Linked DNA regions of Orrella dioscoreae. The protein of the gene in region 1 interacts with the protein of each later gene in a pairwise test. Links are inferred from orthologs where the notes say so. Each region holds a gene or a part of one and is shown on either strand. Other genes may lie near its edges. The genes, in order: ODI_RS09190 and lpdA.

The links.
Region 2: the proteins of ODI_RS09190 (region 1) and lpdA interact in binary tests that used the Escherichia coli proteins (3 or more experiments, as listed by UniProt). The link is inferred for Orrella dioscoreae from one-to-one orthologs.

The regions. Positions count from the first base shown.
Region 1 is NZ_LT907988.1:1,964,442-1,978,870, forward strand. What follows is about bases 10,425-13,461. They hold ODI_RS09190 (UvrD-helicase domain-containing protein), read left to right. Parts: upstream 10,425-10,824; coding sequence 10,825-13,098; downstream 13,099-13,461. Other genes in these bases: ODI_RS09185 (DesA family fatty acid desaturase), read left to right, coding at 10,425-10,828; ODI_RS09195 (LysR family transcriptional regulator), read right to left, coding at 13,164-13,461. Also shown: ODI_RS09145 (Bug family tripartite tricarboxylate transporter substrate binding protein), read right to left, coding at 1-447; ODI_RS09150 (GntR family transcriptional regulator), read left to right, coding at 593-1,306; lspA (signal peptidase II), read right to left, coding at 1,483-2,013; ileS (isoleucine--tRNA ligase), read right to left, coding at 2,070-4,931; ODI_RS09165 (bifunctional riboflavin kinase/FAD synthetase), read right to left, coding at 4,921-5,877; purN (phosphoribosylglycinamide formyltransferase), read left to right, coding at 5,951-6,613; ODI_RS09175 (RsmB/NOP family class I SAM-dependent RNA methyltransferase), read left to right, coding at 7,324-8,763; ODI_RS09180 (hypothetical protein), read right to left, coding at 8,780-9,190; more of ODI_RS09185, read left to right, coding at 9,605-10,424; more of ODI_RS09195, read right to left, coding at 13,462-14,081; ODI_RS09200 (YeiH family protein), read left to right, coding at 14,282-14,429. UniProt on the Escherichia coli protein: A helicase with DNA-dependent ATPase activity. Unwinds DNA duplexes with 3'-5' polarity. Translocates on single-stranded DNA with 3'-5' polarity. Initiates unwinding more efficiently from a nicked substrate than double-stranded DNA.
Region 2 is NZ_LT907988.1:2,603,184-2,617,437, forward strand. What follows is about bases 1-2,862. They hold lpdA (dihydrolipoyl dehydrogenase), read right to left. Parts: upstream 2,393-2,862; coding sequence 608-2,392; downstream 1-607. Other genes in these bases: ODI_RS12220 (DNA polymerase Y family protein), read right to left, coding at 1-534; aceF (dihydrolipoyllysine-residue acetyltransferase), read right to left, coding at 2,405-2,862. In the rest of the region: more of aceF, read right to left, coding at 2,863-4,102; aceE (pyruvate dehydrogenase (acetyl-transferring), homodimeric type), read right to left, coding at 4,114-6,825; ODI_RS12240 (PAS domain-containing sensor histidine kinase), read left to right, coding at 7,135-8,889; ODI_RS12245 (response regulator transcription factor), read left to right, coding at 8,886-9,512; bifunctional methylenetetrahydrofolate dehydrogenase/methenyltetrahydrofolate cyclohydrolase FolD, read left to right, coding at 9,509-10,378; ODI_RS12255 (M3 family metallopeptidase), read left to right, coding at 10,504-12,567; ODI_RS12260 (SCO family protein), read left to right, coding at 12,615-13,229; ODI_RS12265 (GlsB/YeaQ/YmgE family stress response membrane protein), read left to right, coding at 13,373-13,621; ODI_RS12270 (dihydrolipoyl dehydrogenase), read right to left, coding at 13,661-14,254. UniProt on the Escherichia coli protein: Lipoamide dehydrogenase is a component of the glycine cleavage system as well as of the alpha-ketoacid dehydrogenase complexes.

The DNA.
Region 1 (14,429 bases):
CACCTTGCCCGGATTGGCCTTCATGTGGGCCAGGAAGGCGTCCACGTCGGCCGGGCCGTCCTTGGGCACCAGCAGCATCAGCGGGTCGATGGAGACGCGGGCGATGTGGGTGAACTGCTCGTTGCGCAAGGGCGTCATCTTCTGCGCGATCTGCGCCAGCGTCGAGCTGGTGCCCATGCCCAGCACGTAGCCGTCGGCGGGGGCGTTGGCGACCTTGGTCAGCCCGATCGCGCCGGTGGCGCCCGGCGCGTTCTCGACCACCATGTTGATGCCGCTCTCGGACAGGATCTGCTGCAGCGCGCGCGCGGCGATGTCGTTCGAGCCGCCCGCGTTCCAGGGCACGATGTAACGGATTTCGCGGTTGGGGAAGTTGCTGTCGGCGGTCCAGCCCAGCGCCGGGGCGCCGATCAGGCAAGCGCCAAGAATTGCCTTTTTTATCAAGGACATGTTTGTCTCCTCTGTGGGAATGCCAGATGCCTGGCTTGTGGTGTTCTGGGGTCAGTATAAGCATTGTTATAACGAACAACAATAGAAAAACGTGGTCAAATCCCCTTCAGGAAAAATTGGCCATGCGCGCCAGGGAGACAGTCCAGTGTCAGACAGCCGGCTCAAACCGATAGACCGCCAGACGCTTTGGGACCGCGCCTATGCGGAGCTACGCAATGCCTTGCTGGCGGGACGTTTCGCGCCCGGCGAGCGCATCCTGCTGCGCGAGATCGCCGCGGAACTGGGCATCAGCCTGACGCCCGTGCGCGACGCGGTGAACCATCTGATTGCCGAGCGCGTGCTCGAACGTGGCTCGGGCGGGCAGGGCGGCGGCGCAACCGTGCCCCAGCTGGGCGCCGAGCAGTTCCGCCAGCTCACGATCATTCGCGCCGACATCGAATCGCGTGCCGCGCTGGAAGCCGCGCTGCACGCCACCGATGACGACGTGGCGCGGCTGAGCGGCTGCCTGGAAGGCATGCGGACCATGATCGAGCAGGAAAGCGGCGCGGAACGGCGCCAGGGCTACCTGGACCTGCACCGGCAGTTCCACTTCGGCATCTATGCGCTGGCAGACCTGCCGGTGATCCACGACATCATCGAGAACCTGTGGCTGCGTTGCGGCCCCATGCTGACGGCCGTGCTGCCGGAATACGTGCCCTACCTGAAGCGCGCCGACCACCACGAGGTGGCGCTGCGCGCCCTGGCCAATCGGGATGGCGAAGGCGTGGCCGCCGCCATCCGCCGCGACATCACCGAGGCGGGGACCTATATCCACCTGCTGCTGCAGACGGCGGAGCAGGAGGCGGGGGCGCGGGTCTAGGCATGGGGCGCGTGGTTCAGCATCGCTTGGCCTACGTCCACCTCATCTGCGAGGTTCGTCGTGACCTGGGGGGCCTGCTCACCCGCAGGCTGCTCGGCGCCGTTTAGTCGAGCCAGGCAAAAATGAAGCCACCCGCGGGTGGCTTCATTTTTGCCTTGGCCGTCCCGGCGTCCGGGTCAGCCTTTCTTCTGCGCCGAGCGTGCCCGCAGGATCTCGTCCAGCACCAGCAGGATGGCGCCGCACACGATGCCGATGTCGGCCACGTTGAAGGCCGGGTAGTACCAGTCGCGCCAGTAGAACAGCAGGAAGTCGATGACGTGGCCGTGCTGCGTGCGGTCGATCACGTTGCCCAGCGCGCCGCCCAGGATCATGGAGAGCGCCAGGCAGAAGCGGAACTGGCCGCGGTTGCGATGCAGCAGCCACAGGATGAAGACCGCCGCGCCCACGCCCAGCGCCGTGAACAGCCAGCGCTGCCAGCCGCCCGCCGTGCTGAGGAAGCTGAAGGCCGCGCCCCGGTTGTAGAGCAGCGTGAAGTCGAAGATCGGCAGCAGGTTGATCCGTTCGCCATACTGCAGCGCGCTGTCGAAGTAGACCTTGGTCCACTGGTCGACGAGGATGATGGCCAGCGCCAGCGCCAGCCACGGCCAGAGGGCAGGCCGGCGCGCCGGGGCGCCGTCTGCCTGGCCGGTGGGAGCGGGGCCGCTCATCGGGTTACCTGCGTGCTGCGCACTCCGGTCTTCGCCCTTTGGGCGGCCCGGCGCGCTCATGCCGCGCTGCGCGGTTCGCCCGCGCCGAACAGGTTGCTGACGCAACGGCCGCACAGGCCCAGGTACTTGCTGTCGGCGCCCACGTCGGCACGGTAGTGCCAGCAGCGCTCGCACTTGGCGTGCGCCGAGGGCGCGATGGCCACGCGCAGCTCGCCTTCGCCCGCATGCACGGTCGCGCGCGAGACGATCAGCACGAAGCGCAGGTCGTCGCCCAGGCTTTGCAGCACGGCCAGGTCGTCGCCGCTGGCGTGGATGTCCACTTCCGCCTGCAGCGACGCGCCGATGCTGCCCTGCGTGCGGACGTCTTCCAGCTGGCGGGTGACCTCGGCGCGCAGCGTGCGCACGCGCGCCCACTTGTCCAGCAGCGCCGTGGCATCGGCCTCGACCGGCACCTGGTGATATTGCTCGGTGAAGATCGTGAGCGCGTCCGGCTTGACCAGCGCCCAGGCTTCCTCGGCCGTGAACGAGAGCACGGGGGCGATGAGCTTGAGCATCGTCTGCACCACGTGCCACAGCGCCGTCTGCGCCGAACGGCGCGACACGCTGTCGGCGCCGGTGGTGTAGAGGCGGTCCTTCAGGATGTCCAGGTAGAACGCGCCCAGGTCTTCCGAGCAGAACACCTGCAGCTTGGCGATGACCGGGTGGAATTCGTAGACGTCGTAGTGCGCCAGCGTCTCGGCCTGGAACTGCGCCAGGCGCGCCAGCGCCCAGCGGTCGATTTCCAGCAGCTGGTCGGCGGGCACGGCATGGACGGCAGGATCGAAATCGCTGGTGTTGGCCAGCAGGAAGCGCAGCGTGTTGCGGATGCGGCGATAGGCGTCGACCACGCGCGCCAGGATCTTGTCGTCGCCGGCGATGTCGCCGGAGTAGTCGCTGGCGGCCACCCACAGGCGGATGATTTCCGCGCCCAGCTTCTCGCTGGTCTTCTGCGGGTCCACGCCGTTGCCCAGCGACTTGCTCATCTTGCGGCCCTGGCTGTCCACGGTGAAGCCATGGGTCAGCAGGCTGCGGTAAGGCGCGCGGCCATACATGGCGCAGGCGGTCAGCAGCGACGAGTGGAACCAGCCGCGATGCTGGTCATGGCCTTCCAGGTACAGGTCGGCCTCGATGCCGTGCGTGTGGTGGCCCAGGTCGCGCTCGCCGCCTTCGGCCAGTTCGTCGTCCAGGTGCGAGCCGCGCAGCACGTGGAAGTGCGTCGTGCCCGAGTCGAACCACACGTCCAGGATGTCGTTGCTCTTGGTGTATTGCTGGGCATCCTCGGCGCCGATCAGCGATTCCGGCGTGGCCTTGCTCCAGGCCTCGATGCCGCCTTCCTCCACCAGCAGCGCCGCCTGCTCCATGATCTCCATGGTGCGCGGATGCAGCTCGCCCGTGGCGTTGTGCAGGAAGAAAGGCAGGGGCACGCCCCAGGACCGCTGGCGCGAAATACACCAGTCGGGCCGGTTGGCGATCATGTCGTGCAGGCGCGCCTTGCCGTTCTTGGGATAGAAACTGGTCTGCTCGATGGCGTCCAGCGCCATTTCGCGCAGCGTGCGCGGCGCCTTGTCGGACGTGAAGACGCCTTCGCCCTCGTCCATGCGCACGAACCACTGCGCGGCGGCGCGGTAGATGACCGGCGACTTGTGGCGCCAGCAGTGCGGATAGCTGTGGGTGATGGTTTCCGTGGCCAGCAGGCGGCCGGCGTCGCGCAGCGTGTCGATGACGACAGGCGCGGCCTTGAAGATGAACTGGCCGCCGAAGAGCGGCAGCGTGTCGGCATAGACGCCGTTGGTCTGCACCGGGTTCAGGATGTCGTCGTGCGAGAAGCCATTGCTCATGCACGACTGGAAGTCGTCCACGCCATAGGCGGGGGCCGAATGCACGATACCCGTGCCGTCATCGGCGGTGGCATAGTCGGCCAGGAAGATGGGGCTCACGCGCTGGTAGCCCGCATCCACGTCGTACAGCGGATGCTTGAAGGTGATGCGGTCCAGTGCCGCGCCCGCCACGGTGGCCAGCACGGTGCCTTCCAGCTGGTAGCGGGCCAGGGCCTTTTCCACCAGGGCCTCGGCCAGCAGCAGCACGCCGCGCTCGGTCTGCACCAGCGCGTAGTTCAGCTCGGGATTCAGGTTCAGCGCCTGGTTGGCGGGAATCGTCCAGGCCGTGGTCGTCCAGATGACGGCGTAGGCGGGTTGGGGCAGCGACGCCAGGCCGAAGGCCGCGGCCAGCTTTTCCGGCTCGGCGCATTCGAAGGCGACGTCCAGCGTCTGCGACTTCTTGTCGGCGTATTCGATCTCGAACTCGGCCAGCGAGCTGCGGCAGTCGAAGCACCAGTACACGGGCTTCAGGCCGCGATAGACGAAACCGCGCTGCATGATGCGCTTGAGCGCCCGGATCTCGTCGGCCTCGTTGCGCGGGTTCATCGTCAGGTAGGGGCGGTCCCAGTCCGCCAGCACGCCCAGGCGCTTGAAGTCCTTCATCTGCAGGGCGATCTGCTCGGTGGCGTAGGCGCGGCTCTTGGCCTGCACCTCGTCACGGCCCAGGTTGCGCCCGTGGGTCTTCTCGATCTGGTTCTCGATGGGCAGGCCGTGGCAGTCCCAGCCGGGCACGTAGACGGCATCCATGCCGCCCAGCTGGCGCGACTTGACGATGATGTCCTTCAGGATCTTGTTGACGGCGTGACCCATGTGGATCTGCCCATTGGCATAGGGCGGGCCGTCGTGCAGCACGAAGCGCGGGCGTCCGCGACCGATTTCGCGGATGGCCTGGTAGACGCGCTTGGCTTCCCATTCTGCAATCCAGGCCGGCTCGCGGCGGGCCAGGTCGCCCCGCATCGGGAAGGCGGTGTCGGGAAGATTGAGGGTGTCTTTATAGTCCATGAACGGCGAAATAAGCGCGTGCGTTCCGGGCATCGAGTTCGATGGCCTCGGTCAGCGCGTGGAGGTCGGGGAATTTTTCTTCGTCCCGCAGGTGCTGCAGGAATTCGATGCGCACGAGTTTACCGTAAGCATCCATGCGGGCATCGAGCACATGCACTTCCAGCAGCACGCGGCCGTCGTCCTCGACGGTCGGACGCACGCCCAGGCTGGCCACGGCGGGCAGCGCGTGCTCGCCCAGGCCGTGCACGCGCACCACGTAGATGCCGGAGCGCGCGGCGCAACGCGGCGTCACGCGCAGGTTCAGGGTGGGATAGCCCAGCTCGCGGCCCAGCTTGCGGCCGTGGGTGACGTGGCCGCTGATCTGGTAGGGGCGGCCCAGCAGGCGCGCCGCGCGTTCCAGGTCGCCCACCGCCAGGGCGTTGCGGACCTCGGAGCTGGACACGCGGTGGCCGTCGGCGTCGGTCACGTCCGCCAGCGTGGCCACCTCGAAGCCATGGCGGGCGCCCGCGTCGCGCAGCAGCGCGATGTCGCCGCTGCGGCGGTGGCCGTAGCGGAAATCCTCGCCCACCAGCAGCCAGCGCACGTCCAGGCCCTGCACCAGCAGGCGCGCGATGAAGTCCTGCGCCGACATCTCGGCCAGCCGGGCGTCGAAGCGCTGCAGGATCACCTGCTCGATGCCGCTGGCGGCCAACGCCGCCATCTTGTCGCGCAGGCCGCTGATGCGGGTGGGCGCAAGCTCGGGCCGGTGCGCCAGCAGCGCGAAATACTCGCGCGGATGCGGCGCGAAGGTCATGACCGAGGGCGCGAGATCGCGCGCCAGGGCGGCCTCGCGGACATGGGCCAGGATGGCCTGGTGGCCCCGGTGCACGCCGTCGAAATTGCCGATGGTGAGCGCGCAGGGCCGGCGTGCGCCGGGCGGGGGCAGGGAACGGTGGAGTCGCGGCATGGGTTTCACGGGCGACAGTTTACAATTTCGGGTTGCCCGCAACGAGATTGCCATTTTGTCCTCATCCCCCCCCATGCAAGCGCGGCACCGCCGGATCGTCATCCTGATCTCCGGGCGGGGCAGCAACATGCAGACCCTGGTCCAGGCCTGTCGCGAACAGGATTGGCCCGCCGGCATCGCCGCCGTCATTTCCAACCGCGCCGACGCGCCTGGCTTGGCCTGGGCAAGCGGGCAGGGCATCGCCACGGCGGCCGTGCCGCACCGTGACTACCCCACCCGCGAGGCTTTCGATACCGCGCTGGCCGAGGAAATCGACCGCCATGCGCCCGACGTGGTCATCCTGGCGGGCTTCATGCGCGTGCTGACGCCCGGTTTCGTGCGGCGCTACGCAGGCCGGCTGGTGAACATCCACCCGTCGCTGCTGCCCGCCTTCCCGGGATTGCACACGCACGCCCAGGCGCTGGCCACGGGCGTGCAGGCGCATGGCTGCACGGTGCATTTCGTCACGCCGGTGCTGGATCATGGCCCTGTCATCGCGCAGGGCGTCGTGCCGGTGCTGGCCGGTGACACGGCGGAAACGCTGGCGGACCGGGTGCTGGAAGTGGAACATGAGGTCTTTCCGCTGGCCGTGCGCTGGCTGGTCGAAGGCCGCGCCCGCCTGGGCGAGGAAGGACGCGTGGAAGTCGAGGGCGTGGCCCGGCGGCTGGTTGTGTGGCAGCAAGGAGAATCTGAATGAGCACCCGTAAACCCTCTGACGCCCCGCGCCGCGGCGGCAGTCTGTCCGCCTTCAAGGCCGCCCGCGACACCTCCGGGCGCGAGTCTTCGCCGCGCGCGCCATCCCGTCCGGCGCCGCGTGATGACGCCGCCGCCCCGGCCCCCCGGCGCAGCGCCGGCCTGCCGCCGCCCGCGCAGGCGCGTGGCGACCGTCCCGTGCGCGAGAACCGCCAGGAGCGGCCGGCGCGCGGCGAATGGGAAAACCGTCAGCCGCGCGATGGCCGTCCCGCTGGCGACAGCCGTCCGCCACGCGATGGCCGTCCTTCGTACGACAACCGCCCCCCGCGTGACAACCGTGCGTCCGGCGACAGCCGTGGCAACTGGGAGCCGCGTGGTGGCCAGGACGCCTCGCGTGGCCGCCCGGAACGGGGCAACGATCGTGGTCGCGATGAGCGCTACGGTGGCGACCGCAATGACCGTGGTGGCAACAGCCACGGCGGCAATGACCGTAACCGCAACGACCGCGGCGGCGCCAGCCGTGGCGGTCCTCCCCAGTCGCCGCGCGCGGCCATGCCGCCCGCGCGCGGCGCCTGGACCGCGCCGCGCAACGTCGACGCCGCCGAGCAGCGCGACTTCGCGAGTCGCGCCGCCGCGCCCCAGGACGCCAAGCCTGCCGCGCCGCAGCGTCCGCGCCTGGCCCCCGCCGCCTGGCGTCTGGAGCAGTTGCGCGACGTGCTGGAAACGGTGCTGACCTGGGAATACCCGGCCGACGCCTCGCTGTCGCACTGGCTGCGCGCGCATCCCAAGCTGGGCGTGCGTGACCGCGCCGAGCTGGCCGAGGCGGTCTACGACATCCTGCGCAACCTGCGCCGTTACCGCCAGTTCGGCGAAAGCGGCGTGGGCCACGCCGTGCGCCGCCTGGCCATCCTGGGTCTCTACAATACGGGCAACGCCGAGGCGGTCAAGGCCGTGCTCACGCCGCCCGAGCAGGAGTGGCTGGCGCGCGTCACCAGCATCGACCTCGATACGCTGCCGCCCGCCGTGCGCGACAGCCTGCCCGACTGGCTGGATGAGCGCCTGGCGCTGCTGCCCGACGCCCAGCCCCTGCGCGAGTCGCTGAACCAGCAGGCCGATCTGGACCTGCGGGTCAATCCCATGAAGGCCGAGCGCGACGAGATGCTGGCCGCGCTGGTCAAGGGCATGCCGCAGCACAATCCGCGTCCCACGCCGTATTCGCCCTGGGGCATCCGCATGTCGGGCCGCCCGCCGCTGAATCGCTGGCCGCAGTTCGAGCATGGCCTCATCGAGGTCCAGGACGAAGGCAGCCAGCTGCTGGCCGCGCTGGTCGCGCCCAAGCGCGGCGAAATGGTCATCGATTTCTGCGCCGGCGCGGGCGGCAAGACGCTGCTGCTGGGCGCGCTGATGCGCTCCACCGGCCGGCTCTATGCCTTCGACGTGTCGGCCGCGCGCCTGGCCCGCGGCAAGCCGCGGCTGGCCCGCAGCGGCCTGTCCAACGTGGTGCCCGTGGCCATCGACGGCGAGAACGACGTGCGCGTCAAGCGCCTGGCCGGCAAGGCCCAGCGCGTGCTGGTCGACGCGCCGTGCAGCGGCATGGGCACGCTGCGCCGCAATCCCGACCTGAAGTGGCGCCAGAGCGTGCAGGCCCTGCATGAGCTGTGCGCGCTGCAGAAGCGCATCCTGGAAAGCGCCGCGCGTTGCGTGGCGCCGGGCGGACGCCTGATCTACGCCACGTGCAGCCTGCTGCCCGAGGAAAACGAGGAACAGGTGCGCGCCTTCCTGGCCCGCCATCCCGAGTTCGTGCAGCGCGATGCCGGCGAGATCCTGGCCGCGCGCGCGCCCGATCTCACGCTGGATGGACCGTTCCTGAAGCTGCGTCCCGACGTGCATGGCACGGATGGCTTCTTCGCCGCCGTGCTGGAGCGTGTGAAGCCGGCATCCGGCAAGGGCGGGGCCGAGGCGGCTGCCGGCGTGGCGGCGGCCGCGCAGGCCGAGGCGGTGATCGAGGCTGCCAGCGCGGCAGCCAGCGAGACCTTGGACGAGCAAGCCCCGGGTGGGGAGACGGCGGACGCCGAACCCGGCGAGGCGCCGGATGAGGCCGCGCCGGTGGCGGATGCCGGCGAACAGCCGGATGCGCCGCCCCGCGACGCCTGACGCCTGAGCTAACCCACTAACGGCCGGTGGCCGTCACCCGCCCGCGCACCGTTTCCACGCGCGGCGCGGGCCACTGCCACTGCACCCGCCAACCCACGTCCTGGAAGCCGGCCGCGGCGCCGGCGTCGTACATCACCTCGCTCATCGGCGTCTTCAGCGGCGGGCACCCCCGCACCTGCAGCACGGTGGTGCCCTGGGCCACCCACAGGCGTCCGCCCGCCGGGCGCTCCTCCAGCGTCACGACCGGCGCCATCAGGGGTTGGCAAGTCTGCGCGCGGACTTCCGCGTAACGCGCCAGGCTGACGGGCGCGGTGCTGTCGGCCTGGCCGAAATGCCGGCGCGGGCCTTCCATGCCGGGCGTGTCGGGCGCCGCGCCTGCCAGTTCCGGCAGCAGGCCTGCCATCAGGCAGCCCGACAGGGCCACCATGCGCAGGCGATTCCTTCCGCACAGGACGCGATTGTGGTGAAAAGGGGACGTCGCGAGGCGGCGTCCCGGGGCGGCGGCGTAAGGGATGGACAAATCAGACCCGACAGTAGGGGGAAAGGGCGACACGGAAGGCATTTCGTAGGAAAATAGCAGGTATCAAGACGGCGGACCGGGTGAATTCTCCCCGGCCAATATGCCGCAAGGCCAGCCACCCGCGACGCGGGCGTTCTCCTGGCCGGCTGGCCCGGCAGATTCCGGGCACCGACATTCCTGATGGTCGCACGCTGAAATCCCTGCCAGAACAAACAGTTAGGCTTTGATTTTGCGCAAAAACTTTTTCGTGTACGACCTGTCACAGGATTGTCAGGTGGGCTACACTGCCCGCCAATCTACCAGCGAGACCTCATGACATTCATGGATTCCGTGTTTTCCTACGCGCTCGATTTCATCAAGGGCGGCCTGCTCCAGGCATCCTGGTGGCAAGTCGTGCTCATCACCCTGGTGCTGACCCACATCACCATCGTTTCGGTCACCGTCTTCCTGCACCGCAGCCAGGCGCACCGGGGCCTCGACCTGCACCCCGCGGTGTCGCATTTCTTCCGTTTCTGGCTGTGGCTGACCACCGGCATGGTCACCAAGGAGTGGGTGGCCATCCACCGCAAGCACCACGCCAAGTGCGAACGCGAAGGCGATCCCCATTCGCCCATGATCTTCGGTATCTGGAAGGTGCTGTTCCGCGGCGCCGAGCTCTATCGCGAAGAGTCGAACAACGCTGAAACCATGGCCAAGTTCGGCCACGGCACGCCCGATGACTGGATGGAGCGCAACGTCTACACGCGCCACAGCATGGGCGGCATCCTGATCATGCTGGCCATCGACGTCGCCCTGTTCGGCGCCCTGGGCCTGACGGTCTGGGCCGTGCAGATGGCCTGGATTCCCTTCTGGGCCGCCGGCGTCGTCAACGGCATCGGCCACTTCGTCGGCTACCGCAACTTCGCCAGCCCGGACACCAGCACGAATCTCGTGCCCTGGGGCATCATCATCGGCGGCGAGGAACTGCACAACAACCACCACGCCCATGGCACCTCGGCCAAGTTCTCGAGCAAGTGGTACGAGTTCGACATCGGCTGGATGTACATCTCCATCCTGCGTTTCTTCGGCCTGGCCAAGATCAAGAAGGTCGCGCCCAAGCTCAAGCTGGAAGCCGCCGGCAGCAAGCCCGCCGTCGACCTGGGCACGCTGCAGGGCGTCATCACGCACCGCTATGAAATCATGGCGCGCTATGCCGATCTCATGAAGCGTGCCTGCACGCAGGAAATCGCCCGCCTGCAAGGCGATTCCTCCGCCAAGCACGGCGAGTCGCTGTCGGTGCTCAAGCGCGCCCGCAACTGGGTCCGTATCTCGGAAGACAGCCTGCAGCCGCAACAGCGCGCCGAGATCGACCAGGCCGTCACGCGCAGCCCCGCGCTGGCCACGCTGGTGCAGATGCGCGCCGAGCTGGGCCGTCTCTGGGAAAGCTCCAGCGCCAGCAGCGAGCAGCTGTTGCATGACCTGCAGGCCTGGTGCCAGCGCGCGCAGCAAAGCGGCATCGATGGCCTCGAGCAGTTCGCCCTGCGACTGCGCCGCTACGCGGCATGATCGAGCAGCTCAACCCGGAACAACGCGCCGCCGTCACACTCAAACCGCAACACGCCCTCGTGCTCGCCGGGGCGGGCAGCGGAAAGACCCGGGTGCTCACCACCCGCATGGCCTGGCTGATTCAAACCGGCCAGGCCAGTCCATTTGGGCTGCTGGCCGTCACGTTCACGAACAAGGCAGCGCGTGAAATGGTGACGCGCGTGTCGTCGTTGCTGCCCATCGACACGCGCGGCCTGTGGATCGGCACCTTCCACAGCCTGTGCAACCGGCTGCTGCGCGCGCATCACCGCGACGCGGGCCTGCCGCAGTCCTTCCAGATCCTCGACACCACCGATCAGCTCGCTGCCATCAAGCGCCTCATCAAGGGCGCGAACATCGACGACGAGAAGTATCCGCCGCGCGACGTGCAGCGCTTCATCAACCACGCCAAGGAGTCGGGCGAGCGCCCGGGGGCGATGGAAGCGTATGACAACCATACGCGGCGCATGATCGAGATCTATGAATTGTACGAAGCGCAATGCCAGCGCGAAGGGGTGGCCGACTTCCCCGAGTTGCTGCTGCGCGCCTATGAACTGCTGTCTCGCAACGCGCCCATCCGCGAGCACTACCAGCGCCGCTTCCGGCACATCCTGGTCGACGAGTTCCAGGACACCAACACGCTGCAATACCGCTGGCTGACGCTGCTGGCGGGCGGTGGCGCCAGCCTCTTCGCCGTGGGCGACGACGACCAGTCCATCTATGCCTTCCGTGGCGCGAACGTCGGCAACATGGCCGATTTCGAGCGCGACTACGCGCGTGGCACGGTCATCCGCCTGGAGCAGAACTACCGTTCCTATGGCCACATCCTGGACGCCGCCAATGCGCTGATCGAGCACAACAGCGGCCGCCTGGGCAAGAACCTCTGGACGTCCCAAGGCGCGGGCGAACCGGTGCGCGTCATCGAGCAGCCCACTGACGGCATGGAAGCCCAGTGGGTGGTCGACGAGATCCGCGCCCAGATCAACGAAGGCCGCGAGCGCCGCGAAATCGCCATCCTGTACCGCAGCAATGCGCAGTCGCGGGTCATCGAGCACACGTTGTTCACCGCCGGCATTCCCTACAAGGTCTATGGCGGCCTGCGCTTCTTCGAGCGCCAGGAAATCAAGCATGCGCTGGCCTACCTGCGCCTCATCGCCAATCCGGACGACGACACCTCCTTCCTGCGCGTGGTGAACTTCCCCGCGCGCGGCATCGGTGCGCGCACCATGGAAACGCTGGTCGACATGGCCCGCGCCGACGGCGCCAGCCTGAACGCCACCGTGGCGCGCGTGCCCGGCAAGGGCGGCTCGAACCTGATCCAGTTCGTCAGGCTCATCGCCCAGCTGGCCGAGGACACGCGCCAGCTTCCGCTGCCGGAAGCGGTAGAGCATGTCATCGAGCACAGCGGCCTGCTGCAGCACTATCGCGGTGAGCGCGAAGGTGCCGAGCGCATCGAGAACCTGGGCGAACTGGTCACGGCCGCCGCGGTGTTCTCGGGCGAGGACAGCAGCCACGGCCTGCCTTCGGGCCTGCCGCGGCCCGTCGATGACAGCGTGTCGGCCGATATCGATGCCGCGCCCAATCTCGCCGCCGGCCTGTCGCCGCTGTCCGCCTTCCTGTCCCATGCCTCGCTGGAGTCCGGCGACAACCAGGCGCAGGCGGGCGAGGACGCCATCCAGCTCATGACCGTGCACGCGGCCAAGGGCCTGGAGTTCGACTCGGTCTTCATCACCGGCATGGAAGAGGGCCTCTTCCCGCACGAGAACAGCATCCTGGATGCCTCGGGCCTGGAAGAAGAGCGGCGCCTCATGTATGTCGCCATCACGCGGGCGCGCGAGCGCCTGACCATCACGCTGGCGCAGAGCCGCATGCTGCATGGCCAGACGCGCTACGCCATGCGCTCGCGCTTCCTGCAGGAAATTCCCGAGCAGCATCTGAAGTGGCTGAGCCCCAAGGTGGCCGCGCCGCGCATGCAGGACAATGCCTGGGGCGGCTCCCGCCAGGGCGATGCGTTCGGCCGCGCCGCCACCGGCCGCATCGCACCCCGCGAATCGCGTGGCGTCACCACGGGCGTCACCGTGGGCGACCAGCACTTCCGCATCGGCACGGGCGTGCGGCATGCGCGCTTTGGCGAAGGCACCGTGCTGGGGCTGTCGGGCTCGGCGCAGGACGCCCAGGCGCAGATCCAGTTCCGCGACGCCGGCATGAAGACGCTGGCCCTGGGTATCGCGAAGCTCGAGATCGTCAGCTGACGCACACGCGGCAAGTGCGGCACCAGCGAAACCGGCGCCTGAGGGCGCCGGTTTTGCATCGAGGCTCAGGTTTCCGTCGTGACGCCGCAGCAGGCCAGGAAGGCCTGCATGCCCGGCGACAGCCGGCGTGCGGGATGCTGCACCAGATACAGGCGCCGCGACAGCGTGCCCAGGCGGGTGTCCAGCACGGTCAATCGCCCCAGCGCCAGCAGGTCCTCCACCGCGCAACGCGACAGGCAGGCCAGTCCCAGGCCCTGGGCCGCCGCCTGCTTGATGGCCTCGGTGCTGCCCAGCCGCAAGGGCCGTTCGAAATGATCCAGTTGCGGCAGCAGGATGCGCTCTGCTGCCTCACCCGTTCCCGAACCGGCCTCCCGCAGCAGCCAGCGCGCCGCGCGTAGCGCCTGCGGCGTGCGCGCGGCGGGGGGCAGGGCGGCCAGGGGGTGGCCCGGCGCGCACACGACCACCAGCTCGTCTTCCTGCCAGGGCGTGACCCGCAGCGTGGGGTCGTGGCACGGGCCCTCGATGAGTCCCAGGTCGATTTCCAGGCGGGCCACGGCCGCTGCCACTTCCCGCGTGTTGCCGATGAACAGGTCCAGCGTGGCTTGCGGCCGGCGTGACAGGAAGTCCGCCATGATCGCCGGCGCCAGGTAGTTGCCGATGGTGGTGCTGGCGCCCAGGCACAGATGCACGGGCTGCTCGCCGGCCGCGCCGCCTGCCGCCGCGCCCGCTTCAAAACTGCGCGTGATGTCGCGCGCCGCCTCCAGCGCCACCAGCGCCCGCGGCAGCAGCGCGCGGCCGGTGTCGTTCAGCGACAGGCGCTTGCCCAGCCGGTCGAACAATTGGGTATCCAGCAGATGCTCGAGTTCGCGCAAGGCGCCGCTGACCGCGGACTGCGACAGCGCGATGCGCTGGCTGGCGGCCGAGGTGCTGCCGGTCTCGGCAATGGCGACGAAGATCTCGAGTTGGCGCAGGGTCAGGTGCATGAGGCAGACAGCTTATCGCTTATTTCGTTAAGCCATAACGATATAACCTGTTTTGCAGATAAGCGAGCGAAAGGCAAAGTGTGGGTCATATCGAACGGCGCGTGTGCTTCCTGGACGTGCGTCGGGTCTTGAATCCTCTCGCCAGCGTCCTCGTCGTGCCTCCCACCTCCGCCCATTCCTCGCCCTTCGCCGCCGCCAGCCTGTCGCGCCAGGTTGCGGGCGCCTGGCCGGGCGGCTGGATTGGCGGGCACGCGCCCGGGGTGCTGCTGGCCACCCTCATCGCGCTGGCCGCCACCAGCCTGGGCAGCCTGCCTGCCTTGCAATCGCGTGGCCTGGGCGCGCTCACGC
Region 2 (14,254 bases), 630 kb from region 1 along the record:
GCCGGGCTTGTCGAGCTCGGACGCGATCTTGGACAGCAGCTTGTTCGGCGTGATGCCGATGGAACAGCTCAGGCCGGTGGCCGCCAGGACCCGCTGGCGCAGCGCCTGCCCGACCGCGCGGGCGCCCGCCAGCGGGTCGTCGGCCGTCGCGTCCTGCGCGCCTGGCACATCGGTGAGGTCCAGATAGATCTCGTCGACGCCGCGATCCTCCATGACCGGCGCGAGCGCGAGCACGGCGTCCTTGAAGCGGCGCGAATACTGGCGGTAGCGGTCGAAATCGACGGGCAGCAGGATGGCCTGAGGCGCCAGCGCGGCGGCCTTCATCATGCCCATGGCCGAGTGCACGCCGAAGGCGCGCGCCTCATAGGTGGCGGTCGTCACGACGCCGCGGCCGGCGTAGTCCTTCAGCAAGGCGTGGCGCCAGCTGCCATCGGGCAATTGCTCGGGCGCGCGCTCGCGTCCGCCGATGACGACGGGCTGGCCTTTCAGGTGGGGATAACGCAGCAGCTCAACGGACGCATAGAAAGCATCCATGTCCAGGTGGGCAATGAGACGGCGCGTCACGATGGCGCGCCGCGCGGCCCGAAGGACGCGCGGCGGATGGGACTTACTTCTTGCGCACGGGCGGCAGGTCCGTGCAGGCGCCTTCGGCGGCTTCCGCCGCCAGGCCCACGGATTCGCCCAGCGTCGGGTGCGGGTGGATGGTCTTGCCGATATCCACCATGTCCGCGCCCATTTCGATGGCAAGCGCCACTTCGCTGATGAGGTCGCCCGCATGGGTGCCGACGATGCCGCCGCCCAGGATGCGATGCGTCTCGGCGTCGAAGAGCAGCTTGGTGAAGCCTTCGTCGCGGCCGTTGGCGATGGCGCGGCCGGAGGCCTGCCACGGGAACAGGCCCTTCTCGACCTTGATGCCGTTCTTCTTGGCCTCGTCCTCGGTCAGGCCCACCCACGCCACTTCCGGATCGGTGTAGGCCACCGAGGGAATGACGCGCGCGTCGAAGAAGCTCTTCTGGCCGGCGATGACTTCGGCCGCCACGTGGCCTTCATGCACCGCCTTGTGGGCGAGCATGGGCTGGCCGACGATGTCGCCGATGGCGTAGATGTGCGGCACGTTGGTGCGCATCTGGCGATCGACCTCGATGAAGCCGCGGTCGGTCACCTGCACGCCCGCCTTGTCGGCGGCGATCTTCTTGCCATTGGGCGAGCGGCCCACGGCCTGCAGCACCAGGTCGTAGCGCTGGGGCTCTTTCGGCGCGCCTTCGCCTTCGAACGTGACGTAGATGCCGTCCTTCTTCGCCTCGGCCCCCACCGTCTTGGTGTTGAGCATGATGTTGTCGAAGCGCGGGGCGTTCATCTTCTGCCAGACCTTGACCAGGTCGCGGTCGGCGCCCTGCATCAGGCCGGGCAGCATCTCGACCACGTCCAGGCGCGCGCCCAGCGTGGAATAGACCGTGCCCATTTCCAGGCCGATGATGCCGCCGCCGATGATCAGCATCTTCTTGGGGATGGACTTCAGCTTCAGCGCGCCGGTCGAATCGACGATGCGCTCGTCGTCGGGCAGGAAGGGCAGCTTCACCGACTGGCTGCCCGCCGCGATGATCGCGCTGGCGAACTTCAGCGTCTGGGTCTTGCCGTCATCGCCCTTGACCGACAGGTGGTTGGGGTCGAGGAATTCCCCCACGCCCTGCACCACCGTGACCTTGCGCGCCCGGGCCATGCCGGCCAGGCCGCCGGTCAGCTTGCTGATCACGCCGTCCTTGAAGCCGCGCAGCTTGTCCAGGTCGATCTTGGGCTCGCCGAAGGTGATGCCGTGATCGGCCTGGGCGCGCGCCTCGTCGATGACCGCGGCGGTGTGCAGCAGCGCCTTGGAGGGAATGCAGCCCACGTTCAGGCACACGCCGCCCAGGGTGGCGTAACGCTCGACCAGCACCACGGACAGCCCCAGGTCGGCGGCGCGGAAGGCGGCCGAATAGCCGCCAGGGCCTGCGCCCAGCACCAGCACGTCGTACTGGCCATCGGCCCCGCCCGTGTGCGTGGCAGCCTTCGGCGCGGGCTTGTCGTCCGCCTTGGCCTCGGCCTTGGCTTGCGGCTTGGCTTCGGCCTTGCCCTCCGGCTTCGCGGGTGCGTCGGCGGGCTGGGCGGCGCCTGCCGCTGCTTCCACTTCCACGACCACGCTGCCCTGCGACACCTTGTCGCCGACCTTGACCTTCACCGACTTGACCACGCCGCCCTCGGACGCCGGGATTTCCATCGAGGCCTTGTCCGACTCGACCGTGATCAGGCTTTGTTCGGCCTTGATCGTGTCGCCCTCGGCCACCAGCACCTCGATGACTTCGACCGAGTCGAAATCGCCGATGTCGGGAACCTTGATTGCAGTGAGATTGCTCATGAACGCTCCCGTTTACAGCACGATGCGGCGGAAGTCCGCCAGCAGCGCGCCGACATAGGCGTTGAAGCGCGCGGCCGAGGCGCCGTCGATGACGCGGTGGTCATAGGACAGCGACAGCGGCAGCGTCAGGCGCGGCTGGAATTCCTTGCCGTTCCAGACAGGCTTGTGATACGAGCGCGACACACCCATGATGGCCACTTCAGGCGCATTGATGATGGGCGTGAAGTGCGTGCCGCCGATGCCGCCCAGCGACGAGATCGAGAAGCAGCCGCCCTGCATTTCCGAGGGCGACAGCTTGCCGTCGCGGGCCTTCTTGGCCAGTTCGGACGTCAGTTGCGCCAGTTCGGCCACGCCCTTCTTGTCGGCGTCGCGGATGACCGGCACCACCAGGCCATTCGGCGTGTCGGCGGCGAAACCGATGTGGTAATACTGCTTCAATACCAGGTTGTCGCCGTCCAGCGAGGCGTTGAACTCGGGGAATTTCTTCAGGGCCGCGACGACGGCCTTGATCAGGAAGGCCAGCATGGTGACCTTCACGCCCGACTTCTCGTTCTCCTTGTTCAGCGTGACGCGCAGCGCTTCCAGGTCGGTGATGTCCGCTTCGTCATTGTTGGTGACGTGCGGGATCATGACCCAGTTGCGGTGCAGGTTCGCGCCGGAGATCTTCTTGATGCGCGACAGCGGCTTGGCTTCGACCGGACCGAACTTGGTGAAGTCCACCTTCGGCCACGGCAAGAGGCCCAGGGCCGCGCCATCGGCGCCGCCGGCGGCGGCCGGGGCGCCAGCGCCCTGGCCTGCCAGCACCTTCTTCACGTAGCCACGCACGTCGTCCTGCGTGATGCGGCCCTTGGGACCGGAGCCCTGGACCTTGCTCAGGTCGGCGCCAAGCTCGCGGGCGAACTTGCGCACCGACGGCGAAGCATGCGCCAGGCGCTGCTTGGCATCGTCCACGACGTCGGCCTTCAGGGCCTGGGCGGGCGCTTCCTTGGCCGGCGCGGGCGCGCTGGCTTCGGCGCGGCCGGCATCGGCCTTGGCCGGCGCGGCGGCGGCCTCGGGCTTGGCGGCCTTGGGGGCTTCCTTGGCGGGCGCCGAATCACCGGCGGCCTCGACCTGGGCGATGATGCTGCCCTTCGCGACCTTGTCGCCCACCTTCACTTTCAGCGACGTCAGGACGCCGGCGTGCGAGGACGGGATTTCCATCGAGGCCTTGTCGGACTCGACGGTGATCAGGCTTTGCTCGGCCTTGATGCTGTCGCCTTCGGCGACCAGCACCTCGATGACCTCGACCGAGTCGAAGTCGCCGATGTCCGGCACGGCCACGTCGACCACGCCGCCCGAAGCGGCCTTGGCCGGTGCCTCGGCCTTGGCTTCCTGGGTTTCCTGCCTGGGCGCGGCCGAGGCCTTGCTGTCTTCCGTGGCAGGCGCTTCCTTGGCTTCCTTGGCCGGCGCGGCGTCGGCCTTGCCGCCCGCGGCAGCCTCGACCTCGACGATGACGCTGCCCTTGGCAACCTTGTCACCGACCTTGATCTTGATGGACTTCACCACGCCGCCTTCGGAGGCGGGGATTTCCATGGAGGCCTTGTCGGACTCGACCGTGATCAGGCTCTGTTCGGCCTGGATCGTGTCGCCTTCGGACACCAGCACTTCGATCACTTCCACCGAGTCGAAGTCGCCGATGTCCGGCACTTTGATTTCCACCGTATTGCTCATGTCTCGGACCCTCAGGCGTATTGCGGGTTGGCTTTTTTGGGATCGATGCCGTACTTCTTGATGGCTTCGGCCACTTTCTCCAGCGGCAGCTTGCCTTCGTCGGCCAGCGCCTTCAGCGCGGCGACGGTGACGAAGCGGCGGTCAACCTCGAAGTGCTCGCGCAGCTTGGCGCGGAAGTCCGAGCGGCCGAAACCGTCGGTGCCCAGCACACGGTATTCGCGGCCCTTGGGCATGAACTGGCGGATCTGGTCGGCGAACAGCTTCATGTAGTCCGTGGACGCGATGATCGGGCCCTCGGTCTTTTCCAGCTGCTGCGTGACGTAGGGCACGGGCTGCTTCTTGTCGGTCGGATGCAGCAGCGCGTGGCGCTCTGCGTCCAGGCCGTCGCGGCGCAGTTCGGTGAAGCTGGTGACGCTCCAGACGTCCGAGGCGATGCCCCAGTCGGCTTCCAGGAGTTCCTGGGCGGCCATGACTTCACGCAGGATCGTGCCCGAGCCCATCAGCTGGACGCGCTGCTTGCCCTTGCCGTGCGACTTCAGCTTGTACATGCCCCGGATGATGCCTTCCTCGTCGCCGGCGGTCAGGCCAGGCTGCGGGTAGTTTTCGTTCATCACCGTCAGGTAGTAGTACACGTTCTCCTGGTCTTCGACCATGCGCTTCATGCCGTGCTGGATGATGACGGCCAGTTCGTGCGCGAAGGTCGGGTCGTAGGACACGCAGTTCGGGATGGTCGAGGCCAGGATGTGGCTGTGGCCGTCTTCGTGCTGCAGGCCTTCGCCGTTCAGCGTCGTGCGGCCGGCGGTGCCGCCCAGCAGGAAGCCGCGGGCCTGCATGTCGCCGGCGGCCCAGGCCAGGTCGCCCACGCGCTGGAAGCCGAACATGGAGTAGTAGATGAAGAACGGCACCATGATGCGGTTGTTCGTGGAGTACGACGTGGCCGCCGCGATCCACGAGCTGAACGCGCCCGCTTCGTTGATGCCTTCCTGCAGGAGCTGGCCGTCGGCCGCTTCCTTGTAGTACATGACCTGGTCCTTGTCGACCGGCACGTACTTCTGGCCTTCCGGCGCATAGATGCCGATCTGGCGGAACAGGCCTTCCATGCCGAAGGTGCGCGATTCGTCAGCCAGGATGGGCACGACGCGCGGACCAACGTCCTTGTCGCGCAGGACCTGGTTCAGCACGCGCACGAAGGCTTGCGTGGTCGAGATTTCGCGGCCTTCCGCGGTGGGTTCCAGCACGGCCTTGAAGGCTTCCAGCTTGGGGGCCTTCAGTTGCTCGTCGGCCTTCACGCGGCGCGCGGGCAGGTAACCGCCCAGGGCCTTGCGGCGTTCGTGCAGGTACTTCATTTCCGGCGAGTCTTCGGCGGGCTTGAAGTACGGCAGCTTTTCCAGCTGGTCGTCCGGCACGGGAATGTTGAAGCGGTCGCGGAATTCGCGGATCGCTTCCACGTCCAGCTTCTTCTGCTGGTGGGTGGGGTTCTTGGCCTGGCCGACCTGACCCAGGCCGTAGCCCTTGATGGTCTTGGCCAGGATCACGGTGGGCTGGCCTTCATGCTTGGTGGCCGCGTCGAAGGCGGCAAACACCTTGTGCGGATCGTGGCCGCCGCGGTTCAGGCGCCAGATGTCGTCGTCGCTCATGCGGGCGACCATTTCCAGCAGCTTGGGGTGCTTGCCGAAGAAGTTCTCGCGCACGAACTTGCCGTCATTGGCCTTGTAGGCCTGGTATTCGCCGTCGACCGCCTCTTCCATGATGCGGCGCAGGATGCCTTCCTTGTCGCGGGCCAGCAGGGGATCCCAGTAGCCGCCCCAGATCAGCTTCACGACGTTCCAGCCGCTGCCGCGGAAGTCGCCTTCCAGTTCCTGGATGATCTTGCCGTTGCCGCGCACCGGGCCGTCGAGGCGCTGCAGGTTGCAGTTGATGACGAAGACCAGGTTGTCCAGCTTCTCGCGCGCAGCCAGGCTGATGGCGCCCAGCGATTCCGGCTCGTCCATTTCGCCGTCGCCGCAGAACACCCAGACCTTGCGCTTGCTGGTGTCGGCGATGCCGCGGGCGTGCAGGTATTTCAGGAAGCGCGCCTGGTAGATGGCCATCAGCGGGCCCAGGCCCATGGACACGGTGGGGAACTGCCAGAATTCCGGCATCAGCTTGGGATGCGGATAGGAGGACAGGCCCTTGCCGTCGACTTCCTGGCGGAAATGGTCCAGTTGCTCTTCGGTCAGGCGGCCTTCGAGGTAGGCGCGGCCGTACATGCCCGGCGAGGTGTGGCCCTGGAAATAGACCAGGTCGCCGCCGTGGTCCTCGGACTCGGCGTGCCAGAAGTGGTTCTGGCCGCAGCCGATCATGGTGGCCAGCGAGGCGAACGACGCGATGTGGCCGCCCAGGTCGCCGCCATCGGGCGGATTGTGCTTGTTGGCCTTGACCACCATGGCCATGGCGTTCCAGCGAACGTACGAGCGGATGCGGGCCTCGAGTTCGAGGTTGCCGGGATGGGCGGGCTCCAGGCCGGCCGGGATGGTATTCAGGTAGGCCGTGTTCGGCGAATACGGAATGTGCGCGCCCGAGCGGCGGGCCTCGTCGATCAGGCGCTCAAGCAGGTAGTGGGCGCGCTCGGGACCTTCGTTTTCGAGGACGGCGGACAGGGCTTCCAGCCATTCCTGGGTTTCTTGCGTGTCTTCGTCGTTGGCAGCAGACTGCGCGCCACCATTAAGGGCGAAAGAGGACATCTTGTGTCTCCAGTGGGGTTTCGCGACCGTGCCGGGCATGTTGCGCCAGGCGACTCAAGCCCCCGATCCAGCCGGGCCGACCCTGTGATTATCTGTTCAGTTAACGGCAAGAGGGGTATGGCAACTTCTCCCGGCATTCTAGGGAATGTGGACAAGGCCGGGCAAGCAATATTCCACCTTGCGAGATGTATTTTCATAATGTGAAAATACAGGAGGGTTCTCCTGGGTGGAACCCCCCTGTGGCGCAAGGCGACGGCAGCGACTTCTCCGCCCGAATTAGAATAGCGCCGTTGCTTTCATCATCCTGACATGGCCAGCCCTCCCAAGTCCTATATCGCCACGCAGTTCCACGACCACGCCCGCCTGCGCCGGCGCGGCTGGTACTGGCTGACGCCCGTGGTCGTGCTGGTCCTGTACCTGTGCGTGATGGGCGTCTTCTTCTGGCTGCAGCGCATCCGCGACGACAGCGTCATGTTCGTCACCATCGACCAGGAGTTGCGCCAGCAGCGCCTGACCTGGCTGGTGCTGGCGCTGTCCTGCGTGATCGTGATCAGCCTGCTGGCCCTGTGGCGCTATACCCGCTACCGCTCGGAGGCCGAGGCGGCCCAGGCGGCGGAAACCAGCTTCCGGCGCGCCATGGAGAACTCCATGTCCACCGGCATGCGCGTGCTGGACATGGAGGGCCGCATCGCCTATGTGAACCCGGCCTTCTGCCGCATGATCGGCTGGAACGAGGCCGACCTGATCGGCCGCAGCCCGCCCTTCCCTTATTGGGTGCCGGGCCGCCACGAGCAGCACCAGCACACCCTCGACCTGCTGATGTCGGGCAACGCGCCCAGCAGCGGCCTGGAGGTCGAATCCCAGCGCCGCGACGGTTCGCGCTTCACCGCCCGCATGTATGTCTCGCCGCTGCGCGACCCGAACGGCGACCAGATTGGCTGGATGACGTCGATGACCGACATCACCGAGCCCAAGCGCATCCGCGAGGCCCTGACGGCCGCCCACGAGCGCTTCATGACGGTGCTGGAAGGCCTGGATGACGCCATTTCCGTCACCGCCGACACCCAGGACGGCCTGGAGCTGCTGTTCGCCAACCGCACCTACCGCCGGGTTTTCGGCGCCCAGACCGACGGCCACGAGGAACTGCTGGCCGGCCGGCGCGGCCGCTTCACCGATGAGTCGGTGGAGGTGTTCGCGCCGTCGGTGCAACGCTGGTTCGAAGTGCATCACCGCATGCTGGCCTGGACCGACGGCCGCCGGGTGCGCCTGCAGGTGGCGCGCGACATCACCGAGCGCCGCAAGCACGAAGAGGCATCGCGGGTGCAGCAGGAGAAGATCCAGCTCACCAGCCGCCTCACCACCATGGGCGAGATGGCCTCCTCGCTGGCGCACGAGCTGAACCAGCCGCTGACGGCCATTGCCAACTACAGCATGGGCGCGGTCGCCATGCTGCGGTCCGGCAATGCCGATCCCGAGCGCCTGCTGCCCGCCCTGGAAAAAGCGGCATCGCAGGCCGAACGCGCCGGCAAGATCATCAGCCGCATCCGTGAATTCGTGAAGCGCAGCGAACCGCGCCGCCAATCGGTGCCCATCACCCAGATACTGGACAATGCCGTCGCGTTCGCGGAAATCGACTCGCGCAAGCGCCGCATCAGCATCGCGCAGCAGGTGCCGGCCGACCTGCCGAACGCGCTGGCCGACCCGATCCTGATCGAGCAGGTACTCTTGAACCTGCTCAAGAATGGCCTGGAAGCCATGGAAAAAAGCACCGTCGACACCTTGCGGGTCGTGGTGCAGCAGCAGGAAAATCAGCTGGAAGTCGCCGTGATCGACGCGGGCCACGGCCTGGCCGACCCCGAGCGCCTGTTCGAGCCGTTCTTCAGCACCAAGTCCGAAGGCCTGGGCATGGGGCTGAACATTTGCCGCACCATCATCGAGTCCCACCACGGACGCCTGTGGGCCGAAGCCAATCCCACCGGCGGTACCATTTTCCGCTTTACCCTGCCTTGCGCCGCGCCACAAGCGCCTATCCAACGCGATAAGTCCGAGGAGTTGCCTGCATGAACATGCCCCACCAAGCGAGTACCGTCTACATCGTGGACGATGATGAAGCGGTCCGCGATTCGCTGCGATGGCTGCTGGAAGCCAATGGCTACCGGGTGCGCGCCTACGCCAATGCCGAGATCTTCCTGGCGGAATACGACGCCGACCAGGTCGGGGTGCTGATCGCCGACGTGCGCATGCCCGGCATGAGCGGCCTGGAACTCCAGGAGCAGCTGCTGGCCCGCAAGGCGCCCTTGCCCGTCGTCTTCATCACCGGCCACGGCGACGTGCCGATGGCGGTGTCGACCATGAAGAAAGGCGCCGTGGACTTCCTGGAGAAGCCCTTCAACGAATCCGACCTGCGCGAGATCGTTGCCCGCATGCTTGAGCAGGCCAACCAGCGCGTCACGCAGGCCAATGCCCAGCGCACCCACGACGCCATGCTGGCGCGCCTGACCGCGCGCGAGCAGCAAGTGCTGGAACGCATCGTCGCGGGCCGGCTGAACAAGCAGATCGCCGACGACCTCGGCATCAGCATCAAGACGGTGGAGGCGCATCGCGCCAACATCATGGAAAAACTCGAAGTCACTACGGTTGCAGATTTGATGAAAGTTGCATTGACCAAACCCGAGGCGCACGCATGACGGCGCGCATCATCGACGGCGCGGCGCTGTCCGAGCAGATCCGCGCGGAAGTCGCCCAACGCGCGGCCAGCCTCACGGCCCGCGGCATCACCCCTGGCCTGGCCGTGGTCCTGGTGGGCGAGAACGCCGCCTCCCAGGTCTATGTCCGCAACAAGGTCAAGGCCTGCGAGAAGGCGGGCATGCATTCGGTCCTGGAGCAGTTCCCCGCGTCCATGACCGAGGAAGAACTGCTGGCGCGCGTGAATGCGCTGAACGAAGACCCGTCCATCCACGGCATCCTCGTGCAGCTGCCCCTGCCCGCCCACATCGATGCGCACCGCGTCATCGAGACCATCGCGCCTGAAAAGGACGTGGATGGCTTCCACATCAGCAACGCCGGCCTGCTCATGACCGGCCAGCCGCTGTTCCGTCCGTGCACGCCTTACGGCGTCATGAAGATGCTCGAATCCGAGCAGGTGCCGCTGCGCGGCGCCGAGGCCGTGATCGTCGGCGCCAGCAATATCGTGGGCAAGCCCATGGCCATGCTGCTGCTGGCCGCCGGCGCCACGGTGACGCTGTGCAACTCCAAGACGCGCGACCTGGGCGCCCAGACCCGCCGCGCCGACGTGCTGGTGGTGGCCACCGGCAAGGCCGGCATCGTCACCGGCGACATGGTCAAGCCCGGCGCCGTGGTCATCGACGTGGGCATCAACCGCGGCGAGGACGGCAAGCTGTGCGGCGACGTGGACTTCGCCTCGGCAAAGCTGGTGGCCGGCGCCATCACCCCCGTTCCGGGCGGCGTCGGCCCCATGACCATCGCCATGCTGCTGGTCAACACCATCGAGGCTGCCGAGCGTGCCCTGGCAGGCGCTGCCGCGCAGGCCTGACGCGCCATCCGGCCGGGGGCAACGCTGCCCGGCCGGATTCCCACCCGCCCAGCCCGGCAGCGCGGGCTTGAAATCGCGGGCCTGATCGCCACCTCATCCTTACCTCTCACTTGCCGCAACCCGCCATGAGCCTCCCCAGCGCCAATCCCCTGCTCGCCCCGGTCGCCGACCTGATCGACTACGCCGCCGTCGCGCCCGAGCATGTGGCCCCCGCCATCGAGTCCCTGCTCGTGCAAGCCCGTGCCGCGGTCGAGCATGCCGCCGATCCGGCATTGCCCGCCACCTGGGAAGCCGTGGTGCAGCCGCTGGATACCGCGTCCGAGCGCCTGTGGCGCGCGTGGTCGGTGGCCGGCCACTTGAATGCCGTCGTGAATACGCCCGCCCTGCGCGAGGCCTATAACGCGATGCTGCCCAAGGTCAGCGAGTTCTCGACCTGGGTCGGCCTGCACGAAGGGCTGTACCGGCAATACCAGCGCCTGGGCGCCTCGGCCGACTTCGCCGCCTGGCCAGCGGTGCGCCAGCGCATCGTCGAACTGGCCCTGCGCGACTTCCGCCTGGGCGGCGTCGAATTGCGGGGCGAGGCCCGTGAGCGCTACGCCGAGATCTCGGACCGCGAAGCGCAGGTGTCGCAGAAATTCTCCGAGAACGTGCTGGACAGCGTGGACGCGTGGTCGCTGATCGTGACGGACGAGGCGGAACTCGACGGCCTGCCCCAGGACGTGCGGGAAGCGGCCCACGCGGCGGCGAAGGAAGACGGCAAGGAAGGCTGGAAGCTGACGCTGAAGATGCCCTGCTACCTGCCGGTCATGCAATACGCGCGCCGCCGCGAACTGCGCGAGACGCTGTATCGCGCCTACGGCACCATCGCGTCGGAGCAGGCCGACGCGCAATACGACAACTCGCCGCTCATCGAAGAGTTGCTGGCCTTGCGCGCCGAGGAGTCCGCGCTGCTGGGCTACGCCGATTTCGCCAATCTGCGCCTGGAAACGCGCATGGCGCGCGATCCCCAGGAAGTGGCCGACTTCCTGCGTGACCTGGCACGCCGCGCGCGGCCGCACGCGGAGCAGGACCTGGCCGAACTGCGCGCCTATGCCGCCAAGGAGCTGGGCCTGGACGAACTGGCCCCGTGGGACATGGCCTTTGCGTCCGAACGGCTGCGCGAAGCCCGCTACGCCTATTCCGATGACGAGGTGAAGCGTTATTTCACCGAGCCCACCGTGCTGGCGGGCCTTTTCTCGGTCATCGAGAAACTGTTCCAGGTGCGCCTGGAAGAGCAGGCCGTCTCGTCCTGGCACAAATCGGTGCGCGGCGTGCGCGTCACCACGCCCGAGGGCGCCACGCTGGGCCACCTGTACCTCGACCTGCACGCCCGCTCGGGCAAGCAGGGCGGGGCCTGGGTGGACAGCGAGCGCAGCCGCCGCGCCATCGCCGGCGCCGTCCAGACGCCGGTGGTCTACCTGACCTGCAATTTCGCCCAGCCGCTGGGCGACAAGCCCGCGCTGCTCACGCACGACGACGTCATCACCCTCTTCCATGAAACCGGCCACGCGCTGCACGCGCTGCTGTCGGACGTGGACGAGCCCGGCGCCTCGGCCTTCGCAAGCGTGGAATGGGACGCCATCGAACTGCCCTCGCAGTTCATGGAGAACTTCTGCTGGGAGTGGGACGTGGTGCGCGTGCTGTCCGCCCATGCCGACAGCGGCGAGCCGCTGCCGCGCGCACTGTTCGACAAGCTCGTGGCGGCCCGCAACTTCCAGAGCGGCATGCAGATGGTGCGGCAGGTGGAATTCTCGCTGTTCGACATCCTGCTGCATGGCAAGGCCGAGCGCGTCTCCATCGCGCAGGTCATGAGCCTGCTGGGCGAGGTGCGCCAGGAGGTCTCGGTGGTATTCCCGCCCGAGTGGCACCGCCTGCCCCACGCCTTCTCGCACCTGTTCGCCGGCGGCTATGGCGCGGGCTATTACAGCTACAAGTGGGCCGAGGTGCTGTCGGCCGACGCTTACAGCGCCTTCGAAGAGGCCGCCAAGACCGCAGGCAGCACGCTGGACGCCGACACCGGCATGCGCTTTCGCCGTGAAGTGCTGGCGGTGGGCGGCTCCCGTCCGGCGGCGGATTCCTTCAAGGCCTTCCGCGGCCGCGACCCTTCCATCGATGCCCTGCTGCGTCACAGCGGCATGCTGGCGGCCTGAGCGGCAGCCTCCTCATGCGGCACTGACCACGTCCCAGGATTCCGGCCATGAAGCGACTGTCCCGCCTTTCCCGCCTGCTGATCGCCGCCGTGGCGGCGGCCACGCTGTCGGCCTGCAATCCGAACTCGGAAGAATGGTCGCTGTATGACGTGAAGGGCCACGTGCCCAACCTGTCCTTCACACTGTCGGCCGCGGGCGGCAAGACCCTGACCGAGAAGGACCTGAAGGACAAGACGGTGCTCATGTTCTTCGGCTACGCCAGTTGCCCGGACGTCTGTCCGACCACCATGGCGCAGTTGAACGAAGTCATGCAGCGCCTGGGGCCCGAGGCGGCCGAGAAGGTGCGCATCCTGTTCATCAGTGTCGACCCCCACCGCGACACGCCTGACGTGCTGCAGGCGTATGTCGATGCCTTCAGCCCGAACGCCGTCGGGCTGACCGGCACGCCCCGCCAGGTGGCGGACCTGGCGCGCCGCTATCGCGTGGCGTTCGAGATCGAGAAGCCGCGGCCCGGCGATGACGCCGACGTCTATGAAGTCAGCCACAGCCGGGGCATCTACGTCTTCGACAATCGGGGCCGTGCCCGCCTGCTGGCCTCGGACTCCGAGTCGGTCGAGGCGCTGACCCACGACCTGCGGCAATTGCTGGCGCAAACCTCCTGACACGCCCTCGTGCCTGGCCGGAAGATGCCGGGCGCGCTTCCCTTCCGAGAGACTTTGTCACACGTCGCGGGGCCGCTCACCGCTATCATCGGTGAGCGGCGCACATCCGTGCGCCGCCCGCATGCACAGCAAGGAGCAGCAGCATGAGCATTCTCATCATGATCATCGTCGGCTTCATCGTCGGCCTCATTGCCCGGGCAGTCCTGCCCGGCGAGCAGAAGATGGGCTTCATCCTCACCACGCTGCTGGGCATTGCCGGGGCACTGGTGGCCGGCTTCGCGGGCCAGCAGATGGGCTGGTACGCACCCGGCGAACCGGCGGGATGGATCGCTTCCGTGATTGGCGCGATCATCCTGCTGGTCGTCGTGGGCCTGCTGCGCCGCGCTGGCTGAGGTCATGGCCTGAGGCCGGGGTGGCTATCAGGAGTGGCTTCAGGCCTGCGGCGGGCCTTCTCGGCAGTCACGCGGGTCCGCCGCGCATTTCACCTTGGCCTGGGCATCGCGCAAGGCCGTGCGCAGGCCTTCCTCGATGACGGGGTGATAGAACGGCATCTGCAGCATCTGCGCCACCGTCAGTTCCTGCTGCCTTGCCCAGGCCAGCAGATGGGCCAGGTGTTCGCCGCTGGGCGCGATCATCTCGGCGCCCAGAAACCGCCCTGTCGCGGTCTCCGCATACACATGCAGCCGCCCGGCGTTGCGCAGCATCACGCGCGAGCGCCCCTGGTCGGAGAAATCGACCTCGCCGATCACGAAGGTGCCGGGTGACAGATCACGGTAGCGGCAGCCGGCCTGCGCGATCTGCGGATCGGTGAAGACGATGGCCAGCGGCGCCCGGCGCTCGCCGGGCTGAACGTCGGGATAGCGCGCGGCGTTGCCGCCGGCGATCTTGCCTTCGTCGGAGGCCTCGTGCAGCAAGGGAAGATCCTGGTTGGCGTCGCCAGCAATGAAGACGGGCGAGTCGCCGATGCGCAAGGTGTTCGTGTCGTAGACCGGCACGCCACGATCATCCAGCGGCAGCCCCGCCGC